2 linked regions of the Bacillus pumilus genome follow. The protein of the gene in region 1 interacts with the protein of each later gene in a pairwise test. Links are inferred from orthologs where the notes say so. Each region holds a gene or a part of one and is shown in the gene's direction. Other genes may lie near its edges.

Region 1 (16,330 bases):
TGAGAAGCAAGAAAACCTGAAAGGATGATTTAGATGTCAATCTATCAACAGTTGTTAGCTCGAGAACGCAGTGGAGACCCGATCAAAGTAGGGATTATTGGAGCAGGCCAAATGGGCTTTGGACTCATTTCACAAATTTCTAAAATTCCAGGCATGATTGTCGCTGGTGTTTGTGATATTCACCTTAGTGCAGCAGAAAAGGCAGCAAATTTCTACAAGCAGCATGCGAAGCCGCATCAAATGGTTGTCACAAATGATTACAGAGAAGTGATTCAATCAGATTTCGTGGAAGTTGTAGTAGATGCAACAGGTGTCCCAGAGGTCGGAGCAAACATTTCTTTGGAAGCGCTTAATTCGAAAAAACATCTCGTTCTTTTAAATGTAGAAGTTGATATTACTATCGGTTTGGTCATGCATAAGTTATTCACAAATGCAGGGCTTGTTTACTCAGGATCAGCTGGAGACGAACCAGCAGCAACACTAGAATTATATGAATTTGCGAAAACAATGGGTCTTGAGGTGCTCGTTGCCGGGAAAGGAAAGAACAACCCATTCTTCCCAGAAGCAAATCCAGATACGTGTAAAGCAGAAGCAGATAGTAAACATATGAGTGCACATATGCTGGCTGCATTCCAGGACGGCACAAAAACAATGGCCGAAATGAACTTATTAAGTAATGCGACAGGGCTTCTGCCTGATAAAGTCGGTATGCACGGAGTCGAAGCGAATTTAGAGAATGTAGCAGATAAATTGAATCAAAAACAGCAAGGCGGCGTGCTGGATAACTTCGGAGTCGTTGAATATGTAAATGGACTTGCACCAGGCGTATTTGTCATCGTCAAGAGTGATCTTGAGCCAGTGGATGAAGAACTGCGCTATTTAAAAGTTGGAAAAGGTCCGCACTACACACTTTACCGTCCTTTCCACTTAGCCAGTCTTGAAACACCTGTCACCATCGCAAAAGCGGTCTTACAGCATGATTCATCCATCCACCCAATTGGTGTACCAGTGTCAGAAACAGTAGCTGTTGCGAAAAGAGAGATTAAAGCAGGGGAATCACTTGACGGAATTGGCGGGTACTCCGTAAGAGGTGTACTTGAAACACATCAAGACATGAAAACGAACGGCCACATTCCAATTGGCTTAATCAGCGGAAAAGTCGTAGCGAAAAAAGACATCAAATTAGGACAATTCCTGACTCATGATGATGTAGAACTTGATTCAAACACAACGGTCTGGAAGCTGCGTTCATTACAAGATCATTTATTTCAATCATAAGGACGTGAAGCTATGGAAAAATTAGCAATCGTACTTTGTATCATTCTCATTGTGCAGTATGGGTTATCTTTTATTCAAATCAAGTACTACCGCAAGAGCATGGATTCACTTATTGATGACTACAAAGGGAAGCAAGGCTATCACTTGTTTTCGGGAATGGAACGGCGCAAAGTTGGCCCTGGAGCCATAGCGCTCATCATTGTGGATGAATCTTATATCATTCAAAAATGCCATGTGCTTGGCGGTGTGTCGATCTTATCTAAATTTAAAGAAGTTCCTTCATATGAAGGAAAGCATGTTGGTGCAGTGCTAGACGAGCACCATATGATGAAGCAGACATTGAAAAAACGCAAAAAGGGGCCAGCTGTCATGCACGCACTTTCCATGGCGGCTGAACAAGCACTTGTCTCGATTTCGAAAAAAAATATAACAAATGTGAACTAGAGAAAGGGGAGATGAAACATGGAATGGATTCAATGGTTTGGAGAGCACTTTATCGGAATGTTTGAAGCCGGTGGAAAGCAATTCATGGGTCTTGTTACAGGCATCGTTCCAACGCTTGTTGTGTTACTTACTTTCACTTATGCTGTCATGAAGTTTATTGGAGAAGAGCGAGTGAATAGAGCGATCCAGTTTGCAGCGAAATATACGATTTTGCGCTATACGTTAATGCCGATCTTATCTGTTCTTATTTTGACAAACCCAATGGCTTATACGTTTGGCCGCTTCTTACCTGAAAAACAAAAACCAGCATTCTATGATTCAGCTGTTTCATTTGTTCATCCGGTGACATCACTGTTCCCGTATGCCAACGCAGGAGAACTGTTTGTCTACTTAGGGATTGCAAACGGGATTAAAGAAGCAGGATATTCAATGTCAGAACTTGCTGTTCGTTACTTCTTAGTCGGGATCGTCGTCATTTTACTTCGCGGTATTATTACTGAATGGATTACAAAATACTTGGCAGGAAAAATGAAAGCGAATTCACAATAGGGGAGGGTTAGACATGACAAACCACAAAGTATTTGTTGCAAAAGGTGCTGGCGGATGGGGAAAAGGCTTAGAGCTTGAACCGACTGGTAAAAGAAGAAAGGTTGTTTCCATTACAGGGGGAGGCATTCACCCAGTTGCTCGTAAAATTGCAGAAATGACAGGGACAGAAGCATGTGACGGCTTTAAAAACTCGATACCAGAAGATGAAATGATGTGTGTTGTCATTGACTGCGGTGGAACCGCGCGAATCGGACTGTATCCAATGAAGCGCATTCCAACTGTAGACGTTTTGGCTTCCTCTCCTTCTGGACCGCTTGCAAAACATATTACAGAGGATATCTTCGTATCAGGCGTAACAGAAAAGGATATTTCCTTTGCGGAAGCATCTGATGGTGAGGCGAAAGTAGAAGGTCAAGAAAACAGTGAGCCGATTGACAAAGAGAATTTCAAAGAAACCTATTCAAAACTGAAAGAGGAAAATATCGAGCGTCAGGAAAAAGGTAATTTCCTCATGAGATTCTCAAGAGGAATCGGGAAAGTCACCGGTACGTTCTATCAGGCTGGCCGTGATTCCGTTGATATGCTTTTGAAAAACATTATTCCATTCATGGCATTTGTCAGTATGTTAATTGGAATTATCAATTATACAAAAATCGGTGACTTGATTGCTCATTTTCTATCGCCACTGGCAGGATCTATATGGGGGCTCTTACTGCTCGTCGTGGTCTGTACATTGCCGTTCCTATCGCCTGTCTTAGGACCTGGAGCAGTCATTGCACAAGTCATCGGTGTTCTCATTGGTAGTCAAATTGCACTAGGGAATATCCCGCCTCAATTTGCACTCCCTGCACTATTTGCCATCAACGGTCAAGTAGGGTGTGATTTCATTCCAGTTGGGCTGTCACTTGGTGAAGCGAAGCCGGAAACGGTACAATATGGGGTACCAGCTGTTTTGTATAGCCGTCTCATTACAGGGGTTCTATCTGTTGTGATCGCATACGTTGCCAGCTTCGGTATGTATTAAACGTATTAAAGGAGGAATCGAGATACATGGTAACACAATCTGTCGTAAAAGAAATCGGGATCTTAGTCCCGCAATTTAAAGAAGATAAGCTGATTGTTTTATTTGGACCCGCAGCGCCGCAGGAATTAAGAGATATGTCCGTCATTCATGAGTTCGAACATTTAGAAGAAGAGCCGCTGAAGCTGGGCGGTACCATTCAAGTGGGCGATCAAACGTACACGATCACAGCCCTCGGCAATAAAGCAAATGACAACTTTAAAGAGCTCGGCCATATTTCGATCTACTTCCAAGAGCCGTTTGATGATGTATTACCGGGAGCTGTCTTTGCATCTCCGCACAAGTTTCCTGATATAAAAGAAGGCGTACGAATTGAAATTTCGTAACGATAAAGAAAAGCTGTTCCGTAAAAGGAGCAGCTTTTCTTATGTGAGGTTTACCAGAAAGAGCAATTGCGATATGCTGTAAACATTCATTATTTGTTTATTCAGAATTTTTACTCAGGGGGAAATGATGGTGTCACTTGAATTGAAGGATGTTTCTTTAAAACGAAATGGGAAATGGCTGCTGCAATCTGTTGACTGGCAGGTGAACAAAGAGGAGCACTGGGTGCTTTACGGTTTAAATGGTGCGGGAAAAACCGCTTTATTAAATATGCTCTGCTCATATTACTTCCCCACGTCAGGTGAGATGACCGTGCTGGGACATGTCTTTGGCAAGGAGGCGCTTGGCGAAAAGCTCAGGAAGAAAATTGGCCTCATTTCTGCGGGACTTGAAAAGAAACTGCACAGAGACGACAATGCATTTGAAATAGTTCTCAGCGGAGCATTTGCTTCGATCGGGCTTTATGAAACCCCGACAGATGAGATAAGAGAGAAAGCCATTGATCTATTAAAAGCATTTGGTTCATTCAAATATGCGAACCGGACATATGAAACACTCTCACAAGGAGAAAAGCAAAAAGTCCTGATTGCGAGGGCTTTAATGAATGATCCCAAGCTCTTGATTTTAGATGAGCCTGTGACGGGTCTTGATTTTTTAGCAAGAGAACAGGTGCTGGAGACCATCTCATTCATTGCTTCAAAGCCTGATGCGCCTACTTTACTTTATACGACCCATCATGCAGAAGAGATTTTGCCTGTTTTTCAGCACACCTTATTATTAAAAGATGGGACTGTTTTTGATCAAGGAGAAACAAAAGAGATGATGACAAGCGATTTGCTTTCTTCCTTCTTTGAATGTCCGGTAGATGTGATGTGGAGAAATGGCCGTCCTCACTTAAGTAAATTGTAGATGAAAGAAACTATTGGTCTGTATCCCTGCTTTTCCATCATACATATTATAGTAGAAAACGAAAGGCGGGGAAGGACAGATGATCAGTATTTCTGAATTCCAAATCAAGGATGTCGTCGATGTGTCGAGCGGAAAAAAACTAGGCACCATTGGGGACATTGATATTAATGTCACGAGCGGTAAAATACAAGCGATCATTATCGGCGGCACAGGTAAAATGATGGGATTTTTCGGAAAAGAAGAGGAAATGATTGTGCCGTGGCGAAATATAGTAAAAATTGGCGAAGATGTGATACTTGTCCGATTGTCTTCTTAAAATTCGTATAACTCCTCAATGAATTATTCAATGATCCTTAAAATAAGCTCTCCATTCTTAGCAAACAATGTCTTTTTCGGGTAAAAAGATTACGTTTTCATATCAATTTGAAAAAAAACCTGTAGAAAGGGCACATTTGAGTGTAATATTTAATGAATCCCACTAACTGTCTACGCATGTCTTGTGGTAAAATAGGAGCGAAATAAAGAGAGATGAATGAAAGGTGGGAGGGCAGCTTTGACACACAAATATGACCCCTTTCAGCAGAAATCACCTTATGCAATGACCATTCATGATTGGACGAACATGACATGTTCTGGTAAAGAGGTATTGGCCGGATTTACGACAAAAAATGGCGGCTTCAGCCTTTCTCCATATCAATCATTGAACACTGGACTCCATGTAGGAGATGATGCTTCTAGTGTCCAAATGAATCGTCAAGTCATAGCAGATGCTACTGCTGTGCCGCTCTCTGATTGGGTGTTTGCAGACCAAACACACGATGACCGCATCAAGAAAGTCACCAAGGAGCAAAGAGGAAGAGGAAGTCTTCATTATCATGAGGCACTGCCTGGAACAGACGGTTTATATACGTCTGAACCGAACATGATGCTCGCTCTTTGTTTCGCCGATTGTGTTCCGCTTTATTTTCTAGCTCCGCAAAATGGACTCATCGGAACAGCCCATGCCGGATGGAAAGGAACCGTCAAGCAAATTGGTGCAAAGATGGTAGATCTATGGGTCAACCAAGAAGGTGCCAAGACCGATCAAATACAAGTCGTCATTGGACCATCCATTGGCAGCTGCTGCTACATAGTCGATGACGTGGTCATGGATCAAGTGAAACAGCTTCCCTTTTCAACAGAGGATGTGTATTCCGAGATTTCACAGGGACAATATAAATTAGACTTGAAAACATTAAACAAAAACGTATTGCTTCATGCAGGGATGAAAGAAGAAAACATACATGTCAGTTCGATGTGCACAAGCTGCAGTGATCAGCTTTTCTTCTCACACCGCCGTGATCAAGGGAAAACAGGACGTATGATGTCTTTTGTCGGGTTTAAGGAGGCATAAGTGCAATTGAATGTACGAGAGAATCTCAGACAAATAAATGAACAAATAAACGAAGCATGTAAAAGAGCCGGCCGGAACCCAGTGGATGTATCGGTCGTCGCTGTCACAAAGTATGTCTCGATTGAGCGAGCACAAGAAGCCAAGGAAGCAGGAATTTTGCACTTTGGAGAAAATCGTGACCAAGGGTTACTTGAAAAACAAGCGGCCATAACCGATGAAAGCATTAGCTGGCACTTCATCGGCAGTTTACAAACACGAAAAGTAAAATCTGTCATTCAAACAATTGACTACTTACATTCGCTCGACAGGATGTCTCTTGCGAATGAAATTGAAAAAAGAGCGGATCACACGGTTCGCTGTTTTGTACAGGTAAACACATCGCTGGAGGAGTCAAAACACGGCTTACAAAGTGAAGACGTGATTCCATTTGTGAAGCAGCTCGCTGATTTCAAAAAGATTGAAATTGCTGGACTGATGACGATGGCTCCATTTACAGATGATCACACTGTGATACGAAACTGCTTTAAAACATTAAAAAATCTTCAAGAAGAAGTAAAACATCTTAACCAAGTAAATGCACCTTGTCAGCATTTATCGATGGGCATGTCAAATGATTTTGAAATCGCAATTGAAGAAGGTGCGACATTCGTTCGGATTGGCTCTTCACTTGTTGGAAATGAAACAGGAGGTGCGTGACATGAGCATAAAAAATAAGTTTAAAAGCTTTTTCACTCTCGACGATGAAGAGTATGAGTACGAATATATTGATGAAGAAAGAGAACCAGTCCAAGAAGAAAAAGGAACGAAGGACAAAGCGGCATTTCAAGAGCGTCCGCAGACTGGAAAACAAAATGTCGTCAGCTTGCAAAGCTTGCAGAAATCCTCTAAAGTGGTGTTAAGTGAGCCGCGTGTTTATGCAGAAGCGCAAGAGATTGCAGACCATATTAAAAACAGACGTGCAGTCGTCGTGAATTTGCAGCGCATTCAGCACGATCAAGCAAAGCGAATCATTGACTTCTTAAGCGGAACTGTTTATGCAATCGGTGGAGACATCCAGCGCATTGGCTCGAATATATTCCTCTGCACACCTGATAATGTGGATGTATCTGGCACAATATCAGAACTTTTGACAGAGGAAGAACCTCAGAGGTGGTAAATCAAAGTGATTTTATATTACATTTTCCAGCTTTTACAGACTGTATTAACGATTTACTCATTCGCGATTATTATTTACATCTTTATGTCATGGGTGCCATCTGCAAGAGAAACATCGATTGGGCGTTTTCTGACAAATATTTGCGAACCGTATTTAGAACCATTTCGTAAAATTATTCCGCCAATTGGCATGATTGACATCTCGCCAATTGTGGCATTGCTTGTGATTCGTTTTGCATCATCATATGGACTAACTGGTCTTTACAATATGATTGTACGCTTCATGTAGACAGGCTGCCGGGCTTGGCGCTGCCAGGCTCTTTTACATAAGAGGGGAACAATATGAGCGATATTTATCAACATTTTAGAAAAGACGAACAGCCATTTGTCGACCAAGTGTTAGGCTGGAAAAAAATCGCACTCGACCAGTATCGAATGAAATTAACAGACTTTCTTGATCCGCGTGAGCAGTTTATTACCGAGTCCGTCATCCAGCATGCTGATGAGCTTGGGATCATGTTTTTTGGCGGGTATGAAGGAGCGGAGCGCAAAAGAGCTCTCATTTATCCTGAATATTTAGAACCGGCTACTCAGGATGTTGAGCTGTCTTATTTTCAGGTGAATTATGCGAAAAAGTTTATTTCCTTAGAACACCCGAAGCTTCTCGGCTCACTGATTGGGACAGGCTTGAAGCGTCAAAAATTCGGAGATCTGTTATTTTCAGAGGAAGATGTGCAGTTTATTTGTACAAGTGATGTCGCTGATTTTGTGCGGGCGCAGCTGACGCATGTCGGCAGAGCCTCCGTTTCATTAGAGGAAATCACGCAGGCAGATTTAAAACCGGTTATGAGCAAGACTGACATCAAAGAAGATACTATTTCTTCACTGCGGCTTGATGCGGTATGTGCTGCAATCAGCCGTCAGTCTCGGCAAAAGGCACAGCTTTTGGTCAAAAATGGGCTTGTCAAAGTTAATTGGAAAGTCACTGAGGACCCTTCCTTTACAATCGGCGAAGGCGATCAGCTCTCTGTACGGGGATTTGGCCGATTTAGCTTGAAAACGATTGATGGGAAGACCAAAAAAGATAAATTTAAAGTAACATTTGAGCTTCTGACATAACGAACTTGAATCTGGAGGTGGCGAGGTTGCCATTAACACCTAATGATATTCATAATAAAACGTTCACAAAAAGCTTTCGCGGCTATGATGAAGATGAAGTAAACGAGTTTTTAAGCCAAGTACGTAAAGATTACGAAATCGTGCTTCGCAAAAAGAACGAACTTGAAGAAAAAGTAAACGAACTTGACGAAAGACTTGGTCATTTTGCGACAATTGAAGAGACATTAAACAAATCAATTCTTGTGGCGCAGGAAGCAGCAGAAGACGTCAAACGTCATTCTGATAAAGAAGCGAAATTGATTATTCGTGAAGCAGAGAAAAATGCAGATCGTATTATCAACGAAGCGCTATCAAAATCAAGAAAGATTGCGATGGAAATCGAAGAGCTGAAGAAACAGTCGAAGGTCTTTAGAACTCGCTTCCAAATGCTCATCGAAGCTCAGCTTGATCTTCTAAAAAATGACGATTGGGATCATTTACTGGAATATGAAGTTGACGCTGTCTTTGACGAAAAAGAATAAGCGCGTCATCTTGACATGACGTGCACATGTTGCATATAATACCATCATAAATTAACAAGAGATAAACGTTTGAAAGGGACACTCGCAGTTGTCATATGCGTAATAAAGCGAATCAGGGATGGTGGAAGCCTGACATTACGAGACGCTGCAATGAGATCACCCCTTTAGTTCCTTTTCTGAAATGAATGAGTAAGAAAAGGCGTCTGATCACGTTACGATTTTAGAGTGGATAAGCGGCTGTTTCATAGCGCTGTCTAAAAGGGTGGTACCGCGAGACAAGCCTTCTCGTCCCTTATGGGATGAGAGGGCTTTTTTTATTGTTTTTTAATCAGAATTTGCATATGGAGGAATGGGTATGAACTACAAAGACACCTTATTAATGCCGAAAACAGAATTCCCAATGAGAGGGAACTTGCCGAACAAAGAGCCTGAAATCCAAGAGGAGTGGGCAGAAAAAGACATCTATCAAATGGTTTTAGAGCGGACAAAAGGACGCCCGACCTTTATTTTGCATGATGGACCTCCATATGCGAATGGTGACATTCATATGGGGCACGCACTCAATAAAATCCTAAAAGATTTTATTGTCCGTTTTAAATCAATGAATGGGTTCCACGCACCGTACGTACCGGGCTGGGATACACACGGCTTACCAATTGAAACGGCTCTTACTAAAAATAAAAAAGTCAAACGTAAAGAAATGTCGACAGCTGAATTCCGCAAACTATGTGAAGAGTATGCTTGGAAGCAAATCGAAGGTCAGCGCAATCAGTTTAAGCGATTAGGCGTAAGAGCAGACTGGGACAATCCATATGTAACCTTAAAGCCTGAGTACGAAGCGCAGCAAATTCTTGTCTTTGGTGAAATGGCGAAGAGAGGCTATATTTACAAAGGACTAAAGCCTGTTAACTGGTCTCCTTCAAGTGAGTCAGCACTTGCTGAAGCGGAAATTGAATATAAAGACAAACGTTCACCATCCATTTACGTTTCATTTAAAGTGAAAGATGGCAAAGGCGTACTTGAAAACGGCGAACAATTCATCATCTGGACAACAACCCCTTGGACACTTCCTGCAAACCTTGGGATTTGTGTTCATCCAAACCTAGAGTACAGCGTTCTTCAAGTGGGTGCTGAGCGATATGTTGTCGCATCTGAGCTAGTTGAACAAGTGGCAAAAACACTTGGCTTTGAAGAGTATGAAGTCGTGAAAACATTAAAAGGAAAAGAATTAGATACCATCGTTGCAGAGCATCCGATCTACGGCAGAGATTCTCTTGTCATGCTTGGCGACCACGTGACAACGGATGCAGGAACAGGCTGTGTTCACACAGCTCCAGGTCACGGGGAAGATGACTTTATTGTCAGTATGAAATACGGTCTTGATGTGCTATGTCCAGTAGACGAAAAAGGTGTGATGACAGAAGAAGCGCCTGGTTTTGAAGGATTATTCTACGAGGATGCCAATAAAGCGATCACAGAACAGCTTGAAGCAAAAGGCGCACTGAAAAAGCTCGACTTTATCACGCACTCTTACCCGCATGACTGGAGAACGAAAAAACCAACCATTTATCGTGCGACAGCTCAGTGGTTTGCATCGATTAAGGATTTCAGAGAAGCGCTATTAGACAATATTAAAGAAACGAAATGGGTTCCAGCATGGGGCGAAACACGCCTATTCAACATGGTGCGAGACAGAGGCGACTGGTGCATTTCAAGACAGCGTGTATGGGGCGTTCCAATTCCGGTCTTTTATGCGGAAAATGGCGAGCCGATCATCACAGATGAAACGATTCAGCATGTCTCTCAATTATTTAGAGAACATGGCTCTAATATTTGGTTTGAAAAAGAAGCGAAAGAACTATTGCCAGAAGGCTTTACACATCCAGGAAGCCCGAACGGTGAATTCACAAAAGAGCAGGACATCATGGATGTATGGTTTGATTCCGGTTCTTCTCACCAGGCCGTTTTAGAAGAAAGAGATGACCTTGTCCGTCCGGCAGACCTTTACCTTGAAGGCTCTGACCAATATCGCGGCTGGTTTAACTCTTCCTTATCAACAGCAGTTGCTGTCACTGGAAAAGCACCGTATAAAGGTGTTCTAAGCCACGGCTTTACGCTTGATAAAGAAGGACGCAAGATGAGTAAATCATTAGGCAATACGATTGACCCAACAAAGGTAGCGAAGCAGCTTGGGGCGGAGATTCTTAGACTTTGGGTATCTTCTGTCAACTATCAAGCCGATCACCCAGTGTCTGATGATATCTTGAAACAAGTAGCAGAGGTCTATCGTAAAATCCGTAACACGTTCCGATTCCTGCATGGAAACCTATTTGACTTTAACCCAGCAGTCAATGCGGTGCCGGTAGAAGAGCTTCGCGAAGTGGATCAATATATCTTGATCAAATTAAACAAATTGATTGATAAAGTGAAAAAGGCCTATGATGATTACGAATTTGCGGTCGTATATCATGCGATTCACAATTTCTGTACGATTGAGCTAAGCTCTTTCTATCTCGATTTTGCAAAGGATGTCGTGTACATTGAGCATGCAGATCATCCAGACCGCCGCAGCATGCAAACGGTCTTCTACGAAACATTAATGGCATTAGTGAAGCTGACTGCACCAATTCTTCCGCATACAGCAGATGAATTATGGAGCCACTTAAGCTTTGTTGAAGAGCCAAGTGTTCAGTTAACAGATATGCCAGAAGGTGTGACTGTTCCTCAAGCGGAAGCGACAGAAGTGAAGTTTGACCGCTTTATGGAAGTGCGTGACGATGTTCTAAAAGCGCTCGAAATTGCGCGTAATGAGAAAGTCATCGGACGTTCACTTGAAGCAAGTGTGACCCTTTATGCGACAGATGAAGTGAAAAATCTTCTTGAATCTATCAAAGAAGATGTGAAGCAGCTCTTTATCATCTCAGAATTAACGGTAGAAGATGAGCAAAATGCTGACGCTTCAGCGCCTGAATACACATCAGGACGGATTCTGGTTCAAAAAGCAGAAGGAGAACTGTGCGAACGTTCCCGCATTATTTCAAAAGATGTTGGTGCAAATCCGAAATACCCAACATTGTCACTGAAAAATGCTGAAATCGTGGAAAAATATTACCAGAATTAACAGTGTGATATGACCAACTAGCGCCCCGCCATATGCGGGGCGTTTTCTTTTTTGAGAAAATGACAGCGTTTAGAACGAAAGGAAAAATCTTATGGCTTTAAAGTGGACAGCCGGGGCAACAATATGATTATCACGACAGGGCAGGAGTTGAAATAGCGACATGAATGGCGATCTAGAGACGATTTACACGGAACTCCTTCAAATGAAAGAAGAGCTGCAATCTAAACTGTTTGAATACGCATCATTTCGTTCACCCGCTGAGCATGTCTCAATGAACGAGGTCCAAACGACCACGCTTCTTTATCACATCAAAGAAGAGCTGCAAGATGTGTCTCTCGCTATTGCAAAAATTGAGCAGGGAACCTATGGTATATGTGAGGCGACAGGTGATGCCATTCCGCTTGAACAAATGAGTATTCTTCCTACCGCCCGCACGGCTGACGACTTTCTATATCATAAGCAATACGAGAAAAAAGCATTCACTCCTTATCCTCATGAATCAGATGATTCTCATTTTGAAGCCTTCCACATGTAGGGAGGTTTTTGTCTGTCAACTAAAGTTTCTTTACTCCTTCCTGTTTTCTTGATAAAATGCTTAAAGACCAAAGTATGAAGATGGAGGAACGTGTGTGTTCTATTACATAATCGCATTCGTGATGATTTGTTTAGATCAATTAACAAAATGGCTCATTGTCAAAAATATGATGCTCGGAGATTCTTATCCAGTGATTGATGGCTTCTTTTATATCACGTCTCACCGAAATTCAGGAGCCGCATGGGGAATTCTCCAAGGACAAATGTGGTTTTTCTATGTGATCACACTCGTTGTTATTGCGGGAATTGTTTATTATTTGCAAAAGCATGGGCAAAAGGACAAGCTGCTTGGAGTAGCACTGGCCTTAATGCTTGGCGGAGCAATTGGAAACTTTATCGACCGCGTTTTCCGTCAGGAAGTGGTAGATTTTGCTCATTTCGTCTTTGGGAATTATCACTACCCAATCTTTAATATTGCAGATTCTTCTCTATGTGTAGGGGTTATTCTGCTCTTCATTCAAATGCTGTTAGATGGAAAGAAAACGAAGGAGTCAACTACATGAATCAAGTAAATATTGCCGTTTCAGAAGAACAAACGAGTGAACGGCTTGATAAATTTCTAAGCACGACAGAACCAGAATGGTCAAGAACCCAAGTCCAGCAGTGGGTAAAGGATGGGCTGATCGAAGTAAACGGGAAACAAGTGAAAGCCAATTACAAAGTACAAGCTGGAGATCAGATTAAAGTCGAGATTCCAGACCCAGAAGTACTAGATGTAGAAGCAGAACCAATGGATCTTGATATTTATTATGAGGATGCAGATGTGCTAGTGGTGAATAAACCACGAGGAATGGTTGTTCATCCAGCGCCAGGTCACGTCTCTGGAACACTTGTAAATGGCCTGATGGCACATTGCACGGACTTATCAGGCATTAATGGTGTGATGCGTCCTGGAATTGTCCACCGAATTGATAAAGACACGTCTGGACTGTTAATGGTCGCGAAAAACGATATGGCGCATGAATCACTCGTCAATCAGCTCGTGGCTAAGACCGTCACAAGAAAATATACGGCCGTTGTCCATGGCATTATCCAGCATGATACAGGCACAATTGATGCCCCAATTGGCAGAGACAAAAAAGACCGCCAAAGCATGACGGTTACAAAAGAAAGTGCAAAACAAGCAGTCACTCACTTTGATGTGATTGAACGCTTTCAGGACTTCACGGTTGTGGAGTGCCGTCTTGAAACAGGAAGAACACACCAAATTCGTGTTCATATGAAATATATCGGCTATCCGCTTGCAGGAGATCCGAAATATGGACCGAGAAAGACAGTCGATTTTAATGGACAGCTGCTTCATGCAGGTGTTCTAGGATTTGATCATCCTAGAACAGGAGAATATATCGAGTTCACAGCACCGATTCCTGCTGATATGCAAGCTTTTATCGATTCATTAAGAAATAACGATTGACAGGCAGTTCTTTTTTTGAAATAATAAACGAAGAAATGAAGATTCTTTAAAACAGTCCAGAGAGGCTGAGAAGGATAACGGATCAATTTGTGCACGTGTATGCACAAATGAACGCCCCTCTCTGCCCTTTGCAGAAGGGGCTTTTTATTTGTCAAAAAGAGGTGTAAAAGATGGAACAAAAAGCAGTCATTCTTGATGAACAAGCGATCAGACGAGCGCTTACCCGAATTGCACATGAAATGATTGAGCGCAATAAAGGGATGAAAGATGTCATCCTTGCGGGGATCAAGACAAGAGGCATTCATCTTGCAAAGCGCCTTGCAGAGCGCATCGAGCAAATTGAAGGAAATCCAGTCACAGTGGGTGAACTTGATATTACGCTGTACCGTGATGACCTGACAAAAAAGACAGACAACCAAGACCCGCTTGTAAAGGGTGCAGACATCCCAGCTGACATTAATGACAAAACACTGATCGTCGTTGACGATGTCCTGTTTACAGGCAGAACCGTCAGAGCGGCCATGGATGCCCTTGTGGATGTAGGAAGACCATCTTCCATTCAGCTTGCTGTTCTCGTTGACCGGGGACACCGGGAGCTTCCGATTCGAGCGGATTATATCGGGAAGAACATTCCGACATCAAAAGCAGAGACCGTCATGGTTCAGCTGAATGAAGTAGATCAAAACGACCTTGTCGCTATATATGAAAAATAACCTTTTTAAATGCATTCCAGAGAGTTTGCAAAGAGGGCAATAACAGAGACACCGAGCACACGGCTTAAGTTGCGTGTACGGTTTTTCTAGGCCTCTTTGCGCATACTCGCAAAGAGGCTTTTTTAATGAAAAAGGACACATCTAGGAGGAAAATCATGAGTCAGCAAAAAGCCAATTTAGGCATTCGAGATATCCCAAAACCGTTCACATGGCTGTCACTTAGCCTTCAGCATTTGTTTGCCATGTTTGGCGCGACCATTCTTGTACCAAAAATCATTGATATGAGTCCGGCCGTCGCGCTCATCTCAAGTGGTGTTGGAACCATTGTTTACTTAATCATCACAAGAGGACAAATTCCGGCGTATCTTGGATCGTCCTTTGCCTTTATCGCCCCCATACTGAATGTCAAAGCAACAGGCGGCCCTGGAGCCGCAATGGTTGGTGCCTTCATGGCGGGTGTCGCTTATGCACTCATTGCACTATTTATTAAATGGCTCGGCACAGGCTGGCTGATGAAACTTCTGCCGCCGGTCGTCGTAGGGCCAGTCATTATGGTCATCGGACTCGGACTCGCTGGAACAGCTGTCAACATGGCGATGTATGTTGATCCGAATGCAACCGAGCTTGTTTACAGCCTTAAGCACCTAATGGTCGCCGGCTTCACACTGGCTGTCACGATTATCAGCATGATCTTCCTAAGAGGATTCCTAAGCTTGATCCCAGTATTAATCGGAATTATCAGCGGCTATCTCTTTGCTTTAACACAAGGCATTGTGAACTTCCAGCCGGTCATTGACGCGAAATGGTTTGCTGTACCAGACTTCGTCGTACCATTTGTCGACTACACACCTGCTGTGACTTTAAGCATTCTCACAGTGATGGTGCCGGTTGCCTTTGTGACAATGTCTGAGCACATCGGCCACCAAGTGGTGTTAAGTAAAGTTGTAGGGCAAGATTTTATTAAAAAACCTGGTCTTCACCGCTCCATTTTAGGAGACAGTGCAGCGACGATCTTCGCTTCACTCATTGGCGGACCGCCAACAACAACGTATGGAGAGAACATCGGGGTCCTTGCCATCACAAGAGTGTTCAGTATCTTCGTCATCGGCGGAGCAGCAGTCTTTGCGATCTGCTTCGGCTTTGTCGGAAAAATTTCAGCATTAATCAGTACAGTGCCGTCCGCGGTCATGGGAGGCGTTTCGTTCCTGCTCTTTGGGATCATTGCCTCAAGCGGTCTGAGAATCCTGATTGATCATAAAGTGAATTTTGAAGAAAAGCGTAATCTCATTATCGCATCAGTCATCTTAGTCATCGGAATTGGCGGGGCATTCATTGAGGTGAAACAAATCAACCTCACTCTATCTGGAATGGCACTTGCTGCCATCACGGGTGTCCTGTTAAACCTGATCCTGCCACAGCAAAAAGCGGAGGATGACGAGTCAAATGAATCGAATACAGAAAACCTTTTAAAAGAAGTCCAGTGAGGCTGACAAGGGTTCTAAAATGAGCAGAATGCACGAAAGTGCCGCTGCTTCTTTTGGAGAACCCTAAGCTGCCGAGGCTTAGGGTTTTTTTGAACCTGAAAGTGATGAAAAACTAGAGGGGGAAGAAAAAATGAATGATCTATCGACAATGAGCAGCTTGTCTAAAGAAGAGATTTTACAGCTGATTGAAGAAGCAGCGGCTCTCAAAAAGGGGAAGCAAGAACTTGGCTT
Region 2 (13,458 bases), 890 kb from region 1 along the record:
TATATTCATTCATCGATTTGGTTAATGTTTAGAAAAATGGGTCAAACTACATATGTCATGCATCGATCTCATGTTCTAAAGAGGTGTAAATAGTGAAAGTGAAGATGAAATGTTTCGTTACAGGACTTATCATGACAAGTGTGCTTTTTTTCGCTGCGGATATGGAAGGAAAAGAACACTTGCAAAAGCAGTCAAACTCTATCACCGTGCAGCTTGAAAAAGTCTATCTAGACGGAGATGTGAGTATTGAAAGACACCGGGCATCATTAGAAGACAAAGACACATTCTGGGCACAGTATAAAGGCTGGACGCTAGTAGAACAGAGAGAGGATTTTGCGCTTTTTAGAAAGCAAATTGATGATATCTCTCCATTAAGTAAAGCAAATGGATATATCGGGTTATCAGAGGACGGTGTGATTTCTACGTTTCATGGAAGGCCTGACGGCTGGGCGGAGCCTATTCATCTCTTTTTTCAAATTGATACGTCCCGTTTAGAAAGTCATGTGGAGGAGCAGCTTGAGCAAGGCATTCCTTTTCGAACAAAGGATGAATTTGAGCATGTGCTTGAAGTCATGAAGCCTTACCGAAATGAAATATCGTTTTAAAGCGTGTAACAGCTTGCTGGTGTGAAGGCCGCAAGCTGTTTTTCGTGGTTTCATCGTAAAAATGCATTGAGCGAACGTATGTTAACTTTTATTGCGGTTTTCTTCTCGATTTATGTTACAATGAAGAACAGTCAAAGAGGTGAAAACGGTGATAGAGTTTGTAAAAGGGACCATTGATTATGTGTGCCCGCAATATGTTGTCATTGAAAACGGCGGAGTGGGATATCAAGTCTATACCCCAAACCCGTTTATCTATCAAGTAAACAAACAAGAAACGATTTATACGTATCATTACATAAAGGAAGACGCTTTTTCGTTATATGGATTTCAAACGCGAGAAGAAAAAGCGCTGTTCACAAAACTGTTAAATGTCACGGGGATTGGGCCGAAGGGGGCTCTAGCGATTCTTGCTTCCGGTGATCCTGGCGCTGTCATTTCAGCGATAGAACGTGAAGATGAAGCGTTCCTGATTAAGTTCCCTGGTGTTGGCAAAAAGACAGCTCGCCAAATCATTCTCGATCTAAAAGGAAAGCTAGCCGATGTCGTACCGGAAATGATTGGCAACCTATTTAATCACGAGGACCATATTCAGGTCGAAACGCAGCAAACGGCATTAGACGAAGCGCTTGAAGCCTTACATGTTCTTGGATACGGTGATCGTGAAATTAAAAAGGTTCTTCCATTATTAAAAGAAGAAAAGAATCTCACAACCGATCAATATGTGAAAAAAGCTTTACAAAAAATGTTGAAATAGGGTGATGTCTCATGGATGAACGGCTCGTCTCAACTGAAGCAGACAACCATGAATCAGCCATTGAGCAAAGTCTGCGGCCACAGACACTTAGCCAATATATCGGTCAGCAAAAAGTAAAAGATAACCTCAGTGTGTTTATTGAAGCTGCCCGCATGAGGCAGGAAACACTCGATCACGTCCTTTTATATGGACCGCCTGGACTCGGGAAAACAACGCTTGCGTCGATTATCGCCAATGAAATGAATGTTCAGCTGCGTACAACATCTGGACCAGCGATTGAACGTCCTGGCGATTTGGCGGCAATCTTAACTTCTCTTGAGCCAGGTGATGTGTTGTTTATAGATGAAATTCATCGCTTGCAGCGCTCAATTGAGGAAGTGCTTTATCCGGCAATGGAGGATTTTTGTTTAGATATCGTCATTGGCAAAGGAGATACAGCGCGCTCTGTACGGCTTGATTTACCGCCATTTACACTTGTAGGTGCCACGACCCGTGTAGGGCTTTTAACAGCACCGCTTCGTGACAGGTTTGGGGTACATGCAAGATTGGAATACTATGAGCAAAGAGATTTGGCTCACATTGTGGCAAGAACAGCCGAGCTGTTTGAGATTGGGATCGATCTTCGCTCAGCCGAAGAGATCGCAAGACGTTCCCGGGGCACGCCAAGGGTTGCCAATCGTCTGCTCAGAAGAGTAAGAGATTTTGCGCAGGTGCTTGGGAATCATGCGATTACCAAGGACATTGCGGAAGATGCCCTTGAGCGCCTTCAAGTCGACAGGCTTGGCCTGGATCATATAGACCATAAGCTGCTTTTAAGTATGATCGAAAAATTTAGAGGCGGTCCTGTTGGGCTTGATACAATCTCAGCGACAATTGGAGAAGAATCACATACGATTGAAGATGTGTACGAACCGTATTTACTGCAAATTGGTTTCCTGCAAAGAACACCAAGAGGACGGGTCGTCACAAGAGAAGCGTATGAACATTTTCAAATGGAGGTTCCGATTCGTGACTGAATTCCCTAAAATATTGATGATTTTAGGCGGTGTCCTTTTTGCCGCAGGATTAGTATTTCAATTGGTTGGTAAGCTTCCAGGTGATATTTTTGTGAAAAAAGGAAATGTGACGTTCTTTTTTCCTGTGATAACATGCATTGCCATTAGCATTGTGCTAACCATATTACTTAATATCTTTGGACGGATGAAATAACGTTAACTAGTTAACTACAGAATAGGTGAAGGAAATGAAGCTAGAACTATTTGATTTTGATTTACCAGAAAGATTGATTGCACAAGTGCCGCTTGAAAAACGAGATGCATCAAGACTGATGGTCTTAAACAAACAAACGGGTGCGATGACACATGATACATTCTCACAAATCACCGATTATTTTCAAACGGGTGATTGTCTCGTTTTAAACAATACACGCGTTCTGCCTGCACGTTTGTTTGGAATGAAAGAGGATACAGGTGCAAAAGTTGAACTTCTTCTATTAAAACAAGAGGAGGGAGACAACTGGGAAACACTTGTAAAACCAGCCAAACGGGTGAAAAAAGGAACGGTTATCACATTTGGTGATGGACGGCTTCAAGCGGTATGTACAGAAGAGATGGAACATGGCGGAAGAAAAGTTAAGTTTCAGTATACAGGCATTTTTTATGAAGTACTTGAATCCCTCGGTGAGATGCCGCTGCCTCCTTATATTAAAGAGCAGCTTGACGATCGTGAACGCTATCAAACGGTGTATTCAAAAGAGGTTGGCTCCGCTGCTGCTCCAACTGCTGGTCTTCACTTTACAAACGAGCTGCTGGATGCGCTGAAAGCAAAAGGTGTGCATATAGCTTTCATTACACTGCACGTGGGGCTTGGTACTTTTCGTCCGGTCAGTGCAGAACGTATTGAAGAACACGAAATGCACGCAGAGTTTTACGAAATGAATGAAGAAACAGCTGAAGAGCTCAATCGCGTTCGCAAGGAAGGCGGACGGATTATTTCAGTTGGGACAACGTCAACGAGAACGCTCGAAACCATTGCAAGTGCGCATGACGGCGAATTCAAAGCGTCAAGCGGCTGGACGTCAATCTTTATTTACCCAGGCTATACATTCAAGGCCATTGATGGCATGATCACGAATTTCCATCTGCCAAAATCCTCGTTAATCATGCTTGTCAGCGCATTAGCTGGACGAGAGCATGTACTAAAAGCGTACAATGAGGCTGTAAAAGAGGAATACCGATTCTTCAGCTTTGGCGATGCCATGCTGATTCAATAACATCATACAACAAAGACAGGAGGGCTCATTTTTGTCGCAATTACCGATACGTTATGAGTTCATTAAAACATGCAAACAAACAGGTGCACGACTAGGACGCGTTCATACACCGCACGGCTCCTTTGAAACACCTGTATTTATGCCGGTAGGTACACTGGCTACAGTCAAAACGATGGCACCTGAAGAACTAAAGGCAATGGATGCAGGCATCATCTTAAGCAATACGTACCACCTATGGCTCCGTCCGGGTCATGACATTGTGAAAGAAGCAGGCGGGCTGCACAAATTTATGAACTGGGATCGAGCGATTCTGACCGATTCAGGCGGATTCCAAGTATTCTCTTTGAGTGAATTTAGAAAAATTGAAGAAGAAGGCGTCCACTTCCGTAATCACTTAAACGGAGACAAGCTGTTCCTTTCTCCTGAAAAGGCCATGGACATCCAAAATGCGCTTGGCTCTGATATTATGATGGCATTTGATGAATGTCCGCCATATCCAGCAGAGTACGACTACATGAAACGTTCTGTGGAGCGGACAAGCAGATGGGCAGAGCGCTGTCTAGAAGCGCACCAGCGTCCAGAGGACCAAGGGCTGTTTGGAATTGTCCAAGGCGGAGAATACGAAGAGCTTCGGAAACAAAGTGCAAAAGATCTGGTTTCACTTGATTTCCCAGGCTACGCCATCGGAGGCTTATCTGTTGGTGAACCAAAAGATGTGATGAACCGTGTACTGGAGTTCACAACGCCATTGTTACCGGCAGACAAGCCAAGGTACTTAATGGGTGTCGGCTCACCAGATTCCTTAATTGACGGTGCCATTCGCGGTGTAGATATGTTTGACTGCGTATTGCCGACGCGAATTGCAAGAAACGGCACCTTGATGACAAGCGAAGGACGTCTTGTTGTGAAAAATGCAAAATATGAGCGTGATTTCAGACCAATCGATGAAAATTGTGACTGCTACACATGTAAAAACTACACACGCGCCTATATTAGACATTTAATCCGAACAAATGAAACGTTCGGAATTCGATTAACAACTTATCATAATCTTCATTTTCTGTTAAAATTAATGGAGCAAGTGAGAGAAGCTATCCGTGAGGATCGTTTAGGTGATTTTAAAGAAGAGTTTTTTGAGCGTTATGGCTTTAACAAACCGAATGCGAAAAACTTTTAACGCATAAACGAAAGGCTTTATAATGCTTTAGAAAGGGGTGAAATAGAATGGATGGTGGTATGGGTTCAATCATTATGATTGTTGTCATGTTTGCTGTGCTTTACTTCTTGTTAATCCGTCCACAGCAAAAGCAACAAAAAGCTGTGCGTCAGATGCAGCAATCTTTATCAAAAGGCGATAAAATCGTCACAATCGGTGGTTTACACGGTGAAATCGACTACATTGATGAATCAAAAGTGGTCATCAAAACTAGCGAGAACAACCGTTTAACTTTCGATCGACGTGCTATTAGAGAATTAGCTGACAAAGGTTAATCCTCCAATACATAGCCATAAAAAAAGAGCGATATGATCCGCTCTTTTTTTATTTGCCTCGAAGATTGACGCCAATCATTCCGCCCAGCATACAAATCCCTAGAAATGCCCCATGATAGATAAACTGCTCTGGTGAAAAGGTTTCTCCAAACCCTAAATATTGAAATAAGAATACAGTGAGAGAAAAGATCATAGAAGTGATCGCGCCAATGAGCCAGCCGCGCTCCTTTGCTTTTCCTCCAGAAATGATCCCTCCTAATAAAAGTGCCACAAAGGACAAAATCATAATCATCCATTTAAACGATGATTCCTGCATACTTGTGAAGGTAAGCATGAGCGATACAAGTAAGCTTGTGACAATCATCACGATAAAAATGGCCATTAAGCCGGATAAAATCCCTTTTCCGATTTGTTTCGTTTCCTGCATGTGATTCGTCTCCTCTCCAATTGACCGAAGCTTGTCTTTTACTAAAATGTATTCACCGTGAAGAAAAAATAGACATGTTTCTCACGATAAAAACAGAGGCTTTCTTTTCTACATAAATAAAGTGTTTTGACACAAGCTATGGTGGAGAAGGAGGGTTTACATCACATGCAGGACATCTTGATTATCTCCATGAGAACAATCATTTTATATTTTCTTGTTTGGTTTATTTTTCGGTTAATGGGCAAGAGAGAAATTGGCGAATTGAGTATTTTAGATCTTGTCATTTTTATGATGATCGCAGAAATTGCAGTTCTCGCCATAGAAGAAGTCGAAGATCACATGTTACATACGGTATGGCCGATCCTGCTGTTAACCTTCATTCAAATCACACTCGCCTACCTTTCATTGAAATTCCAAGGTGTCCGGCGCTTTCTAGACGGCAAACCGACCCTGCTCATCATCAATGGGAAAATCGACGAGGGTGCGATGAGAAAACAGCGATACAATTTTGATGACCTGCTTATTCAATTAAGAGAAAACAACATCGATAGCATTCAGGACGTCTCTTACGCCATTTTAGAGCCATCCGGAAAGCTTGCGGTCGTTGAAAAAGAAAACAAGCACACACACGGAGCGCTTGAGCTGCCACTTATTGCAGATGGTGTTGTACAGCACGATCATCTGAAGCAAATTAATCAAAATGAACAGTGGCTGAAAGATGAGCTTGCCAAAAGGGGCTATCATGAAATTGATCAGATTTCCTACTGCAGCTTTAATCAAAAGACATTTTATATTGATTTGAAAGATGAAGTGATCAAGAAGAGATGAGCTAAAGCAGTTTCCCAATGAATGGGATGCGGCGAAGCTCTTCACGCTTCACTAGCCCTAGACAGATTAATAGAATGACATATAGCATACACGTAACAAAGATCAGCATCACAAGCTCAATAGGGGCAGAAAAGAGCCCGTTTACTTGAGACTTCAGCCAAAGGCTGACAGCCCCGGTGCCGATGATCACAAGAACGCATATCCCATATTCCTTCATTGGTAAATGGATAGGCAGTACTTTACCGACAGTTGCCGCATGAAGCAGCGTGACGAGGACGATGCCGATTAATATCGCGAGTGCTGCCCCCATAATGCCAAAGCCCGGCTGTGAAGCAAGGACAAAAATCATCCCTGTTTTCACAACAGCACCTATCAGACTATTCGTCATCGCCGCACCAGCTAAATTGAGTGCTTGCAGGACAGCTTGAAGCGGCCCTTGAAAATAATATAATAGAAAAAATGGGGCCATGAATTTCACATAGATAGCCGCATGCGATGAACCATACATAAAGAGCGTTAAATCTTCTGCATAAACGAAAAGAATAATACAGGAAATGCCTCCGCTGAGTAGACAAAGACGCATCGCCTGCTTCAGGCGGTATTCGACCGTTTTGCGTTTGTTCTGCTCCATTCCTTCACTGATCGCCGGGACCAATGCAGTGGATAGAGAGTACGTAATAAAGCTAGGCAGTGTCAAAAGGGTCAGCGCAAGACCAGTCAACTCCCCATACTGCCTTGTCGCTTCTACAGCCGCATATCCAGCAATAGCAAGACTTTGCGCGACAACTATCGGCTCTAAAAACCACGAAATATTCCCGATGAAACGGCTGCCTGTTGTTGGCAGGGCAATACTCATCAGCTGCTTAAACGTGTCCTTACCGTCATGAATCGCCTTAAAAAATCGTTTTCGAATACGAATGGTCTTTTTATAACGAAAGGCAATCAGTAAATATGCAAGTGAAATCATCTCTCCAATGACAGATGAAATCATCGCACCAGCTGCCGCGTATTCAATCCCATAAGGAAGGAAAGCTGTTGTACATACTGCCACTAGAGAAATTCTTGCGACCTGTTCCAGTACTTGAGATATGGCAAGCGGGCTCATTTGCTGTCTGCCTTGAAAATATCCTCTCAGCACACTGGAAATGGCGATGACTGGGACAACGGGAGTAATGGCAAGCAGTGGATAGACCGTTCTAGGATCTGTCAGCATATTTTCTGCCATGATGGGTGCAAACCATAAAAAGAGCGGCGTGAATATCAGGCTGAGTGTCCCTGTTATCGCAAGGGACATGACTAGAATACGTTTAGTTTTCTGTTTGTCACCCCGGGCTTCTGCTTCTGCGACAAGCTTGCTAATAGCGACAGGCAGTCCAAATTGTGTCAGCGTCACAGCGAGAAAAAAGGTAGGGGCAGCCATCATATAAAGCCCGACTCCTTCTTCGCCAATGAACCTTGCAATCACAATCCGATTGACAAAACCCAATATTCTCGTGATAAAACCTGCTAAAATTAAAATAATCGTGCCCTTTAAAAACGTTTGCTTCGTCAAATCAAAGATCACCTGCCTTCTCAAACGACATAGAATCATATACAATAAGATATGCGTGTATATCGTCCAAGCATGACAAGTCTCTCGATAAAAACTGAAAAGGGGGAGCATCCCATTGACACAACATCCGGCTGCAATTTACAAAGACCATTTAAAGCCTTTTCTGTTCAGTAAGCTTGAAGAATTCATCGTTTTGGGCTATAAAGATGTAGATTTAGAGGAATTATGGTCATACTTAGAGAATAAGAAGTGGAAGAAAAAACAAGAGTATCCGATTCATGAAATGGTTGCAGATATTTTATCTGTGAAAATTGGCGAATTTATGAACTATGCAACCGTTCAGTCGTTTAAAACGTCTGCTTTTTTGGACAGTGAAGATGGCAAGAATATGCTAGATGAACTGTTGAAATAAGCCATCTTAATGGATTCAGGTGTTTAAGGAGGAAATACATAATGAAAAAAGGGCGCATTCTTGCGTTTTTCTTAGTGGTTCTGTTAATCGGAACTGGCGTAGGCTTACTAACAAAGCCTGTTGCGAAAGATATGACGCTAGGGCTGGATTTGCAGGGTGGATTTGAAGTCCTGTATGATGTACATCCAGTGAAAAAAGAGGACAAGATTACAAATAGTGTCCTCGTCAGTACAGTGGAGGCTTTAAACCGAAGAGCCAATGTGCTAGGTGTAAGTGAACCGAACATCTCGATTGAAGGCAACAATCGTATCCGCGTGCAACTTGCGGGAGTAAAAGATCAAAACAGAGCTAGGGAGATTCTTTCGACTGAAGCACAGCTATCCTTCAGAGATACGAATGATAAAGAACTCCTAAACGGGGCTGACTTGGTCGAAAACAGTGCAAAACAAACATTCAGTCAAACGAATGAGCCAATTGTGACGGTTAAACTAAAGGATGCGAAAAAATTTGGTGACGTCACAAGAAAAGTAGCGGCGATGGCGCCGAATAACCAGCTTGTCATTTGGCTTGATTACCACAAAGGAGATTCCTTCAAAAAAGAAGTCTCAAAATCAAACCACAAGTATGTCTCTGCGCCGAATGTGAACCAAGAAATTAATAGCAGTGACGTGCAAATTGAAGGGAAATTTACTGTCCAAGAGGCAAAGGACCTTGCAAGTATTTTAAATGCTGGGGCATTGCCAGTGAAATTAACAGAAAAATATTCAACATCTGTGAGTGCACAGTTTGGTGAACAAGCACTGAACGAAACGGTGTTCGCAGGAATTGTAGGAATCGCATTTATCTTCTTATTCATGCTGCTTTATTACCGATTACCTGGTCTTATTGCTGTCATCACACTTTCAGCTTATATTTACATTACGCTTCAAGTGTTTGACTGGATGGGTGCAGTCATGACTCTGCCTGGAATTGCGGCACTGATTCTAGGGGTAGGGATGGCTGTTGATGCCAACATTATTACTTATGAGCGGATCAAAGAAGAACTCAAGCTCGGCAAATCTGTCCGTTCTGCTTTTAGATCAGGGAACCGCCGATCATTTGCGACCATCTTTGATGCAAACTTAACAAGTATCATTGCCGGCGGCGTGCTGTTCTTCTTCGGGACAAGCTCTGTAAAAGGATTTGCAACGATGCTCATCCTCTCGATTTTAACAAGCTTTATCACAGCTGTCTTCCTATCAAGATTCCTTCTTGGTCTTCTTGTTGAAAGCCGCTATCTTGACCGGAGAAAAAGCTGGTTTGGTGTTCGTCAAAAAGACATTATGAACATTCACGAAACAACAGAAAATACCGAGCCGAAAACGCCATTTGATAAGTGGGATTTCGTCAGCAAACGTAAAGGATTTATGATTTTCTCAGCTACTATCACCATTGCGGGAATCATCGTTCTTTCCATCTTCAAGCTGAATGCCGGAATTGACTTTACAAGTGGAACTAGAATTGATATCCAAAGTGATCACAAGCTGTCAACTGAACAAATCGAGCAAGACTTTAAAAAACTGGACCTTGAGACAGACAGTGTCGTGTTATCGGGTCAAAAAGAAAATCAGGCAGCAGCGAGATTTGTCGGTGTGCCGAACAAAGAAAAGATTGCTGAAGTGAAAGATTACTTCAAAGATAAATACGGAACGGAGCCGAACGTAAGTACAGTGTCTCCGACTGTTGGAAAAGAACTTGCCCGAAATGCATTATATGCTGTCATCATTGCTTCAATCGGGATCATTTTATATGTATCCATTCGTTTTGAATATAAAATGGCAATTGCAGCGATTATCTCACTACTATATGATGCGTTCTTTATCGTGGCCTTCTTTAGTATTACGCGTTTAGAGGTGGACGTCACCTTCATTGCGGCGATTCTCACAGTCATCGGATATTCGATCAACGACACGATCGTCACCTTTGACAGGGTTCGTGAACAAATGAAGAAACGCAAACCAAAAACCATTGAAGATCTTTCGTACATTGTGAACTTGAGTTTACAGCAAACCTTTACGCGATCTGTCAACACGGTATTAACCGTACTTGTCGTTGTGATCGCACTGCTTATCTTTGGATCAGCATCTATTACAAACTTCTCCATCGCCTTACTTGTCGGTCTGTTAACAGGGGTGTACTCATCTCTATATATCGCAGCGCAAATTTGGCTCATGTGGAAAGGCCGTGAGATGAAAAAACCGGCGAAGATTGATACTGAGCAAGATATTTAATGTAGCGAGACTGCCTAATTGGCAGTCTTTTTCTGTAGTTTCTCCGGATCAGCAGTCGATTCGAAAAAACATTTCGGGTTTCATTGATCTTGAAATGGTCTTTTGCTATAATGACATACGTTTAGATCAGTATAGAAAGCAAGTGTCCGTTTGAGGCATTTGGCTTTATTCATTGGAGGGGCTGTTATGAAGGTTCGGGAAACTGAACTGCCAGGTATCGGTCACAAAGCCGAAATGATCACAAGAAATAATGAGAAGCTTGCCATCATTACACACGATGACGGCAGAAGAGAAATGTATCATTTTCAAGAGGACGACCATGAAGAATCTATTTCTGGTATTTTGCTAAACGATGAAGAAGCAAGACAAATTGCAGCTATTTTAGGCGGCATGGTATATAAGCCGAAAGCGCTTGAAACTGTAGAGGTAGCCATTGATGAACTGATGATTGAATGGTTTAAGATTGAAAAGAATGCACCAGCTGTTCAGCAGACAATCGGAGACCTCAATGTCCGCCAAAATGATCAAGTAACAGTCATCGCTATCGTGAGAAAATCACATGAGAAGATTTTAAATCCAGGACCTGATACGGTCATTGAAGAAGGGGATACCCTTGTTATTTCTGGAGAAAGACAAGAAATAAAGAACCTCATTAAAGAAAAACTCAGCAGCTAATCATGCCCATGCTGATAGATTTTCTTCCGCTCTTTTCTTTCTGTGTTTAAAAAGGACAAGGAAAAGGGAAGAATAAAAGAAAAAGCTTGGGGGATATGTAGATGAACAAACAACAATGGACCATCATATTCGCATTTATTTTCGTATTAATTGTCTCAGTATTTGCCGTGATCAATGTGCGGCCAGTGCAAGTTGACTACTTATTTGGAACGGCTGAATGGCCGCTGATTCTTGTCATTATTGGTTCTGTGCTCATGGGCGGACTCATTGTGGCTTTCGCAGGGATTTTCCAAATTGTGAAACTAAAACGTGAACTAAAGGCTTTAAAAGCTGAGCGTGCAGCCGCACCTGCATCTGCTGTTTCGAATAAAAAGATCGACAAAGACGTTCAAAAGAAACCGAATGTGACGCCTTTAAAAGAACAGCCAGCATCATTTGACCGGAAGGAAAAATAATCTTCCAGCACAATTTCATAAAATAAAAATTGAAACCCCTCAGGCCACTCTAGTATAATAGTGTGGTTGAGGGGTGAATTTATGTTATTATCCAAAATGCGCTGGGAATATGAACATCCAAGCGAAGAAAAAGTGAAATCACTCTCTGAAAATCTGAATATTTCAGCGCTGACTGCATCGCTTCTTGTAAAAAGAGGACTCGAAGAAGTAGAAGAAGCGAGGTCTTTTTTATTTGATCAAAAAGCCGAATTTCATGATCCATTTCTATTAAAAGGAATGAAAGAAGCAGTAGAGCGCATCAATAAAGCGATCGAAGAGCAGGAATCGATTGTGATCTTCGGAGACTATGATGCGGATGGTGTGACAAGTACGTCTGTGCTTTTACATACATTAAAAGAGCGGTCTGCGAAAGTAGACTTTTATATTCCAGATCGATTTAAAGAAGGCTACGGGCCTAATGAACAGGCTTTCCGATATATCAAAGAGCAAGGCGCATCGCTTGTCATCACGGTCGATACAGGCATTGCAGCTGTAAATGAAGCACGTATTGCAAAAGAAATAGGGTTAGACCTGATCATTACAGATCACCATGAACCAAGTGAGGAGCTGCCTGAGGCACTTGCGATTGTCCATCCTAAGCAGCCGGGCTGTGAGTATCCCTTTAAAGAACTTGCCGGTGTAGGCGTAGCGTTTAAAGTGGCGCATGCACTCCTTGGAAAGCTGCCAGCTCAGCTGTTAGATCTTGCGGCAATTGGGACAATAGCGGATCTTGTGCCGCTTCATGATGAGAATAGATGGCTCACCAAAAAAGGGCTTGTGCAGCTTAGGCAGTCGAATAGACCGGGGCTGAAAGCGTTATTGAAAGAAGCGGGAGCTACTCTTGAAGAAGCAAATGAAGAAACGGTCGGCTTTCAAATTGCGCCAAGGCTGAATGCTGTAGGGCGAATTGAGCAGGCAGATCCAGCTGTTCATCTTCTCATGACAGAGGATAAGGATGAAGCAGAAGAGCTCGCTCGTTTTGTACAAGAACTCAATAAAGAACGTCAAAAAATTGTGAGTACGATCACAGAAGAAGCCATTCAAATGGTGGAAGAGACAGGTGATGACCAGTCTGCGATCGTTGTAGCGAAAGCTGGCTGGAATCCGGGTGTTGTCGGAATTGTTGCCTCTAAATTGACGGATAGATTTTCACGTCCGGCGATTGTGCTTGGAATAGATGAAGAGACGCAAATGGCAAAAGGATCAGCGCGGAGTATTCCTGGCTTCGATCTATTTTTCCATTTAAGCAAATGCCGCGACATTCTGCCGCATTTCGGCGGGCACCCGATGGCTGCGGGTATGACACTTCGAGCGGATGATGTTCCTTTACTAAGAGAAAGATTAAATCAATATGCGAATGAAACGTTGACAGAAGAAGATTTTATTCCGATTCAGCGGGTCGATGCCGTATGCAAGGTAGACGAATTGACGGTTGAAGCGATTGAAGAAGTGGGGATGCTGTCACCATTTGGCATGCAGAATCCAAAGCCGTTCATCATGATTGAAGATGCGAGGCTTGAAGAGATCCGAACGATTGGGGCAAATCAGAATCATATTAAAATGTCTCTGAAAGACGAAGACAAGCTGCTTGACTGTGTCGGTTTTCATCAAGGTCAATTAAAAGAAGAAATTGTCACAGGTAGCCGCATTTCCGTAATTGGTGAAATGTCCATCAATG

What was found.
Region 2: the proteins of GKC25_RS07135 (region 1) and GKC25_RS11855 interact in binary tests that used the Bacillus subtilis proteins (3 or more experiments, as listed by UniProt). The link is inferred for Bacillus pumilus from one-to-one orthologs.

What each region holds. Positions count from the first base shown.
Region 1 is NZ_CP046128.1:1,431,890-1,448,219, forward strand. Bases 7,318-10,025 are described here. They hold GKC25_RS07135 (DivIVA domain-containing protein), read left to right. Parts: upstream 7,318-8,278; coding sequence 8,279-8,773; downstream 8,774-10,025. Other genes in these bases: GKC25_RS07125 (YggT family protein), read left to right, coding at 7,318-7,422; GKC25_RS07130 (RNA-binding protein), read left to right, coding at 7,476-8,252; ileS (isoleucine--tRNA ligase), read left to right, coding at 9,129-10,025. Also shown: GKC25_RS07075 (NAD(P)H-dependent oxidoreductase), read left to right, coding at 34-1,278; GKC25_RS07080 (transcriptional regulator GutM), read left to right, coding at 1,291-1,722; srlA (PTS glucitol/sorbitol transporter subunit IIC), read left to right, coding at 1,741-2,271; srlE (PTS glucitol/sorbitol transporter subunit IIB), read left to right, coding at 2,285-3,295; GKC25_RS07095 (PTS glucitol/sorbitol transporter subunit IIA), read left to right, coding at 3,322-3,678; GKC25_RS07100 (ABC transporter ATP-binding protein), read left to right, coding at 3,806-4,585; GKC25_RS07105 (YlmC/YmxH family sporulation protein), read left to right, coding at 4,665-4,901; peptidoglycan editing factor PgeF, read left to right, coding at 5,139-5,978; GKC25_RS07115 (YggS family pyridoxal phosphate-dependent enzyme), read left to right, coding at 5,985-6,674; GKC25_RS07120 (cell division protein SepF), read left to right, coding at 6,676-7,134; more of GKC25_RS07125, read left to right, coding at 7,141-7,317; more of ileS, read left to right, coding at 10,026-11,894; GKC25_RS07145 (TraR/DksA family transcriptional regulator), read left to right, coding at 12,055-12,429; lspA (signal peptidase II), read left to right, coding at 12,524-12,991; GKC25_RS07155 (RluA family pseudouridine synthase), read left to right, coding at 12,988-13,902; bifunctional pyr operon transcriptional regulator/uracil phosphoribosyltransferase PyrR, read left to right, coding at 14,073-14,615; and 2 more genes. UniProt on the Bacillus subtilis protein: May act as a pilot protein, directing MinCD to the polar septation sites or by inhibiting MinCD at the midcell site of division. Required for polar localization of the chromosome during sporulation.
Region 2 is NZ_CP046128.1:2,330,264-2,343,721, reverse strand. What follows is about bases 6,774-9,692. They hold GKC25_RS11855 (post-transcriptional regulator), read left to right. Parts: upstream 6,774-8,044; coding sequence 8,045-8,341; downstream 8,342-9,692. Other genes in these bases: secDF (protein translocase subunit SecDF), read left to right, coding at 8,383-9,692; spoVB (stage V sporulation protein B), read right to left, coding at 6,774-7,929. Also shown: GKC25_RS11905 (intercompartmental signaling factor BofC), read left to right, coding at 105-605; Holliday junction branch migration protein RuvA, read left to right, coding at 754-1,359; Holliday junction branch migration DNA helicase RuvB, read left to right, coding at 1,371-2,375; GKC25_RS11890 (DUF2905 domain-containing protein), read left to right, coding at 2,368-2,568; tRNA preQ1(34) S-adenosylmethionine ribosyltransferase-isomerase QueA, read left to right, coding at 2,603-3,631; tRNA guanosine(34) transglycosylase Tgt, read left to right, coding at 3,663-4,808; preprotein translocase subunit YajC, read left to right, coding at 4,856-5,122; GKC25_RS11870 (TIGR04086 family membrane protein), read right to left, coding at 5,172-5,549; GKC25_RS11865 (DUF421 domain-containing protein), read left to right, coding at 5,715-6,377; more of spoVB, read right to left, coding at 6,379-6,773; more of secDF, read left to right, coding at 9,693-10,611; GKC25_RS11845 (cation:proton antiporter regulatory subunit), read left to right, coding at 10,798-11,286; GKC25_RS11840 (LapA family protein), read left to right, coding at 11,388-11,741; single-stranded-DNA-specific exonuclease RecJ, read left to right, coding at 11,823-13,458. UniProt on the Bacillus subtilis protein: Required for post-transcription initiation control of the comE operon. Promotes the accumulation of its target comE mRNA to septal and polar sites.